One region of the Pseudomonas sp. NUPR-002 genome, then DNA from elsewhere that is predicted to be linked to it. Evidence: riboswitches for the same ligand, from Rfam matches in the RefSeq annotation. Region 1 holds a riboswitch; the other holds the start of a gene.
The links. A riboswitch is a leader RNA that binds a small molecule or an ion and turns the genes downstream of it on or off. The one in region 1 is predicted to bind cobalamin.

Region 1 (3,457 bases):
TAAAGCCTGGGGCCGTGGCCAATGCCAGGCTGGCGTCGCTGCTCAAAGTGCGAGGCACCCGCAACTGCGCCGGGCCGGCGAGCTGCTCGGCCAGGGCCAGGGCGGCGCTTTCGGCAACGCCGTAGCAACCGCTGTGCTGGTAGGCAACCGCTGAACGATGGCTCAGCCAGGGCTCATAGGCGGCAAGTTGCGCGGCGCTGAAGAACACCAGGGGGAGCTTGAGCTGTTGGGCCAACTGCAGCAGCCCTGGCTCGTTGTGCTTGAGGTCGATACTGGCAAGGCCCACGACGCTGGCCAGTGGCAGGTCGTGAGCCTTGAGGGTGTGATGCAACAGGTTGCTCAGGGTCTTGACCGAGCAACCGCGTCGGCAACCCAGGCCGACGAACACCTGCATGTCGTTCAGGCCTGGCGTGGGCGACGGAACAACCAGGCGCTGATCAGGCCCAGGGCCAACCAGAACGCGGCGTTGGTCAACAGCGAAGCGACCTTGAACTCGGCTTCCAGCGCTTCGGGTGCCAACATTTCATGCACCTCAGGCTGTGGCGCGCCAATCACATGCGGCACCACCAGCAGCACAACCCCCAGTGCCTTGAACAGCCAGTGCCGGGCAAACACGATCAACGCCAGCCCCACTGCAGTTGCAGCGGCGGTACCCACCCACCAGGCCTGGCGCAGGGCCAGGTCAGCGGCGGCGGTTCCCGGCAGCTCCGCTGGCAGGCCCAGGGTCGGCGCCAGGCAGAACACGGCAAAGCCGCCCAGGCCCCAGAGTGCACCGCTGATCACGCTTTTCGGTGCGCGCAGGGTGTACAGCGCGGCAAGGATCAGGGCAAAGCCCACTGCAACCACCAGATTGCCGCCGGTGGTCGACAGCACACGCTGCCAGCCGTCTTCCGGCGCCCAGGCTTCACTGTCGTGGTGGTGATCGGCAGCCACGCGCGGGGCATGCTCATGCGCCTCAACGGCGGGCGCGGCGCTTTCATAGGTTTCCGCCTTGAGAATCAGCGGCGTCACCCACAAACTTTGCAGCAGGGTCAGCAGCAGGGCGGCCAACAGTCCGGTAAACCCGGCGGTACGGGCAATACGCTTGATCATTGCTGGCTACTCAGTGGCAGGGGAAAGCGGCGCTGTGGCGGGTATCGTGGGCGGCGTTGTGTACCGCTTCGATGCGCGAGAAACCGGCGAAGTAGACCAGGCACAGGCCCAGGATCGAGGCGCAGACCGCAGCCGTCAGGCGTTGGGCCAGGGTGGTGCTGACGGAAATGTTGTCTGTGTTGCTGCCGGTGCTGCTGATGATCGACATGGCGCTTCCCTCTGAAGTGTCAGCGGGTGGATAGAGCGCATGAAACCCCTGCGGGCCGGGCACGCAGAGGTTCGAACAGCGCCCGCCCACCGCGGGTTTGTTATGTTCTGTGGTGCTTGTGTGCACACTGTTGCGGGCCGGTCTCCGGGCTCGCGAGGGGGTGGCGTTGGCCTCCCGGCAAGCATCACCTTCCCATGCAACTGCACAGTGGATCTGACGCTTCGCTCGCTTACCGTTGCGGGGGCAGCACCGGACTGACATGGCTTGAACAACAAGCACATGGGCACCGGTTTCCCGTTTCACCCTGTGAAGGGCACCCGTAACAAGGTGTGTAGGAGAGCATGGGGGCTGGTTCCGCGTCAATTGACGATTAATACAGCACTGCCAGTGCATAGGTGCCCAGCGCATAGGCCCCCAGTGCGATGAGAAAGGTATAGTAGGACGGCAGACGGGTCAGGCTCAGCAACCAGGCCAGGACCACCGGCCCGAACCACACCGCACTCAATACCTGTTGGCTGGCCAACGGATACAACGCGCCCGCCAGCAAGCTGACCAGCATCGCCACGGAGGTGTACTTGCCCAGTCGCTCGATAAACGCCTGCGCGCCACCGGAAAGCCGCTGCACGTCCACCAGCAGTGGCAGCAGGCGGCAGACTACCGAGACCAGTGCGCAGATCAGCACATAACGCCAGAAGGTATCAGTCTCGGTCATAGGCATAACTCGTCAGTACGGTGACGCTGAGCACCAGCAGCAAACTGATCTGCCCCAGCCACAGCAGGCTTGCCACCGTGGCTAGCGCGGCGAGCCATTGGGCGTGAAAAATGTGGCGCTCACGTGCCATCTGGCCGAGCGAAGCGCTGATGAAGATCGCAATCACCACACTGACATGTTCCATCAGCGCTTCGGCGGCCAGGCCGGCGAAGCAATAGCCCGCTACCGTCCCGAGCAGGGCGGCGGCGTACAGCACGAAGCACACGGTGTTGGCGTAGGGGCGACTGATCGGCTGCTGCTGTTTGCGGATGCACATCAGGGTGAAGGCGGCATTGGCCATCACCGCTAACGCCGGGACAAACGCTTTTACCGGACCTTCAAGGCTGGGCTTCAGACTCAGGGTGAACACCAGAAAGCGCAGATTGATGCTCAGCGCCGCCAGTACAACAGCGGCGCTGTTCAACAGATGTGCCGGTGTCTCCAACAAGGTCAGTTGCAGCGGCGAGGCCATGACCAGACCGCTGAACACCACCAGCGCCGACAGGTCCAGACCGCTGCGCCGTCCGAGCATGCCGATCAGGCTGAAGGTCAGCAGCAGCGAGAACACGAACGGCAGGGCATCAGCGATGGCGCAGGCGATTTCGCGGCGTGGTGCTGCCACAGCGCGGCTGACGTCAACCGGCATGACGGCTGGTACACAGTTCATGCACGCCGGCCTTATAGGCCAGCGCCTTCTCCAGATAGTATTCGGTGGAGAAGCGTGGAATGAACTCTTCTACCACCGCCACCCCGCGATAGCCGTTACGGGCAAAGCGGTTGAGCACATCGCTCAGGCGCAGGTTGCCTTCGCCGAGCGGCAAGTGCTGATGATGGGTGTCGTTGAGGTCGGCGATGTGCAGGTGGCGGGTGATCGGCGCTAGCGCTTCGATAGCAGCGAACAGGCTGGGACCGTAAGGGAATAACGAGCACAGGTGAGTGACGTCGATGGTTAGGAAGCAGCCGGTCTGGGCATGAAATTGGACATGTTCTTCGACAGTGAACACCGGAAAACTCGGGCGTTGCCCCCCCATGTTCTCAAGGCACAGCGCGAGTGTGCCGGTATCACAGCGGTCGGTGACCTGGTTGATGGCGCTGATCAGGTTGGTCAGCAGCCCCTGATTATCCAGGTGGTCTCTGTAACCAGGGTGGAAGGTGACACTGCTGGCCCCGGCCTCGCGCGAAAACACCACGGCGGCGCTCAGGCAGTTCACCGCTTGGGCACGCTCGCCCGGATCGCTGGCACATAGGTTGTACTGACGGCCCCACCATCCGGCATGCACCGTCAGGGTGATAGAGTGCTGTTCGGTGAATTGACGGATTTGCCGAGCCAGCGTCAGGCGCTGATCGTCGCTCATTGACCAGAACACTGATTCGGCATCTTCGCCGATCTCGAACTCCACGGCATT
Region 2 (3,457 bases), 1.7 Mb from region 1:
GCACGCGTACCCGCGACATCGGTGAGGCTCTCCAGCAGGTAGAGCATGCCGCCACACTCTGCCAGCACCGGCTTGCCGGCCTGGTGATGATCGCGAATCGCCGCCAGCATCGAGGTGTTGGCAGCCAGCGCCTGGTGATGCAGCTCCGGATAGCCACCCGGCAGGTACAGGCTGTCGGTCTGCGGCAGCGTACGATCATGCAGCGGTGAAAAGAACTTCAGCTCGGCGCCCATGGCGCGCAGCAGCTCGAGGTTGGCGCCATAGGTAAAGGCAAACGCCTCATCCCGGGCCACAGCGACGGTTACGCCCTCGAGCAAGGGTTCGATGACCTGCACGCTCGGCGCAGCGAAGGCCACAGCCGGCGGCAACGACGACTCGCAACTGGCTGCCAGCGCCGCAGCGGCGGCGTCCAGGCGCACATCCAGATCGTTGAGTTCACTGGCCTGCACCAGGCCCAGGTGGCGGCTTGGCAGCTCGATCCCGGTTTCCCGCGACAGGCCACCGTACCAACGCAGCCCTTCGGTCAGGCTGCCTTCAAGCAACTGCGCATGACGCAAGGTACCGACACGGTTGGCCAGCACGCCTGCAAACGGCAAGTCCGGCTGGTAGCGCGCCAGGCCCAGGGCCAGTGCACCGAAGGTCTGGGCCATGGCGGTCCCGTCAATCACCGCAAGCACAGGCACGGCAAAATGCCGGGCCAGGTCAGCGCTCGATGGCGTGCCGTCGAACAAACCCATGACCCCTTCGATCAGAATCAGATCGGCCTCACCTGCTGCCTCCCAGAGCAGCCGACGGCTTTCCTGCTCACCGACCATCCACAGGTCCAGCTGGTACACCGGGGCGCCGCTGGCCCGTTCTAGGATCATCGGGTCCAGAAAGTCCGGGCCGCACTTGAACACCCGCACCTTGCGCCCGAGATTGCGGTGCAACCGCGCCAGAGCGGCGGTCACGGTGGTCTTGCCCTGACCAGAGGCCGGGGCGGCGATCAGCACCGCCGGGCAGTGGCGCGTGTCACTCATAGCTCAACGCCTTTCTGGGCGCGGATGCCTGCCTGAAAGGCGTGCTTGATCATGCCCATCTCGGTGACGGTGTCGGCCAGTTCGATCATTTCGTCTTTGGCGCCACGCCCGGTGACAATCACGTGCTGCATCGGCGGGCGCGCCTGCAGGTCGCTGAGCACCTGCTCCAGGTCGAGGTAGCCGTGTTTGAGGGCGATGTTCAGTTCATCCAGCACCACAAAGGTAATGGCCGGGTCTTGCAGCAGTTGACGCGACACCGCCCAGGCAGCTTCAGCGGCGGCAATATCGCGTTGGCGGTCCTGGGTTTCCCAGGTGAATCCCTCGCCCATCACGTGGTAACGCACCTGCTCTGGAAAGCGCCGGAAGAACAGTTCTTCGCCAGTGCTGTTGCGGCCCTTGATGAACTGCACCACGCCACACTGCATACCGTGGCCCATGGCCCGGGCCAGCATGCCGAAAGCGGAGCTGCTTTTACCTTTGCCATTGCCGCTGAGCACCAGCAGCAAACCGCACTCGTTCGGCGCATTGGCAATACGCTCGTCGATCACCGCCTTCTTGCGCTGCATACGCGCCAGGTGGCGTTCGTCACGCTCATTGGATTCAGTCATCGCAGTCTCCGCATAGCACTATCCGTCAGTTCGCAGCGAGCTTGTCGGCACAGGGCCGTACAGCGTTCGCGGCAAAAAAGACAGTAATAGATGAATGGATAAGGCAGACGGAGAAACGCGCAAGGCTGCGGCATGGGCCGAAGGATACGCGCATCACCCTCCGTGATGCCGTTGGCTGTAACAGGCCGGTCTCCGGGCTTGTGAGCGGGGCCTTGAACACCCAGGGTCGTGCGCCTTCCCGGGGTTCATTACCCAGTGGCCATGCGCGACCTTGACTCACCTACCGTTGCGGGGGCAGCGCCGGACTCGCACGCATTAGCGCAGCCACCGGCTTCCCTGTTTCACCCTGCCAGACCGCAGCCCACAGAGCACCTGAAACAAGTCGCGAAGGTTAGAGGGTTGCACCCGGAGCGTCAATGAAAGGTGCTGCACTGGCCTGGATCAATGGCGTGTTTGTCGGCTTGTGTCACCCTGATATCAGTGATATCAAATAGCCATGATCTGGCTGCACTCAATTACAACGATAAAGGAGAGAACGGCATGCAAGGTCTGATCATCAACAACCCGCGCCTGGAATTCCTGCGCCCGGCGCTGGAGCGCTGGGTTGAATGCATTGACCGACTCAACCAGACCCTGGGCGACAGCGAAGCGCCTTACTGGCACGGCGCTCAAACCAACCTCAGTGTGCTTTGCGCTGCCGCCTGGCAAGCTGAGCTCGTGACCTTGCAACACCACCCGAGTAAAAAGCAGCGCGACGAAGGCGACCGCGAAGGACATTGCGACCTGTACATCGCCAATCGTGAAGAGGCCGCCTACCTGCAAGGCAGCCAGCGCTGGCCGCGTATCGGCCGCCTTGACTTGAGCAACGCCCTGCAGGAAACCGTGTTCGCTGCCCGCCAGGTGGCCGCCCCCAGTCAGCTCAAAGTGGCTGCGCTGTTCGCCAGCCCGTGGAAAGCCGGGCAGCATGCCAGCCCGGAAGAGCTGCAGGACCTGGTTGAAGATCTGCAAAAGCATACGGCTTGCGCCATTGCCTGGTATTTCCCTTATGCCTACCGCAAGCTGCATAACGAGGCGGGGCAGTATTATCCGGGGGTTGCCTTGCTGCTCAAGCAGGCTTGAAATCAGGGCACGATCGCGGGGCAAGCCCGTCCCTACAGGGTAGGAGCGGGCTTGCCCCGCGATTGAGTCTCAACGCTTACGACACAACGTCAAACCGTCCCCAATCGGCAACAGGGAAAGGTCCACCCGCGCATCATCCTTGAGCTGTAGATTCAACGCCTGGATCGCCCGCGTATCGTCACTGTCAGGCTGTTCCTGCAACACCCGCCCGCTCCACAGCGTGTTGTCGAACAGCACCAGCCCACCGCAACGCAGCAAACGCAGCGCCTCTTCCAGATAACCCGGATAATTGGCCTTGTCGGCATCGATGAAGATCAGGTCGTAGCGCTCTGACGGCAGACTCGCCAAGGTCTTCAAGGCAGGCCCCAGGCGCAATTCAATGCGCTGTGCCACCTCCGCCTCACGCCAGTAGCGCCAGGCAATCGCGTTGTAGCTGCCTTCAAGATCACAACACAGCAGTTGCCCCTGCTCCATGGCCTGGGCCATGCACAGCGCGCTGTAGCCGGTGAAGGTACCCACCTCGATGACTCGCTGTGCACCGATCAGGCGTACCAGCAAGGCCAGCAATTGCCCTTGCTCCGGCGCTACCTGCCAGCGCGCCTCGGGCAAGGCCTGGGTTTCCACACGCAAACGCGCCAACAGCGGTGTCTCGCGAACAGACACCGCTTGCAGGTAGTGGTAGAGCGCATCGTCGAGGTATAGCGTTTGTGC

Region 2: it holds a riboswitch for cobalamin, as region 1 does, so the genes downstream of both, cobO (cob(I)yrinic acid a,c-diamide adenosyltransferase) here and ACVWSC_RS14975 (CbtB domain-containing protein) in region 1, are expected to answer to the same signal.

Annotation. Positions count from the first base shown of each region.
Region 1 is NZ_CM150476.1:3,302,364-3,305,820, reverse strand. Features, by position in the region: gene ACVWSC_RS14985 (cobalamin biosynthesis protein) at 1-394, opposite strand, end outside; gene ACVWSC_RS14980 (CbtA family protein) at 400-1,092, opposite strand; gene ACVWSC_RS14975 (CbtB domain-containing protein) at 1,103-1,300, opposite strand; cobalamin riboswitch at 1,419-1,636, opposite strand; gene ACVWSC_RS14970 (hypothetical protein) at 1,671-2,012, opposite strand; gene ACVWSC_RS14965 (AzlC family ABC transporter permease) at 1,999-2,718, opposite strand; gene ACVWSC_RS14960 (sugar phosphate isomerase/epimerase family protein) at 2,687-3,457, opposite strand, start outside.
Region 2 is NZ_CM150476.1:1,574,385-1,577,841, reverse strand. Features, by position in the region: gene ACVWSC_RS07330 (cobyrinate a,c-diamide synthase) at 1-1,019, opposite strand, end outside; gene cobO (cob(I)yrinic acid a,c-diamide adenosyltransferase) at 1,016-1,627, opposite strand; cobalamin riboswitch at 1,794-2,018, opposite strand; gene ACVWSC_RS07320 (hypothetical protein) at 2,168-2,746, shown strand; gene ACVWSC_RS07315 (O-methyltransferase) at 2,816-3,457, opposite strand, start outside.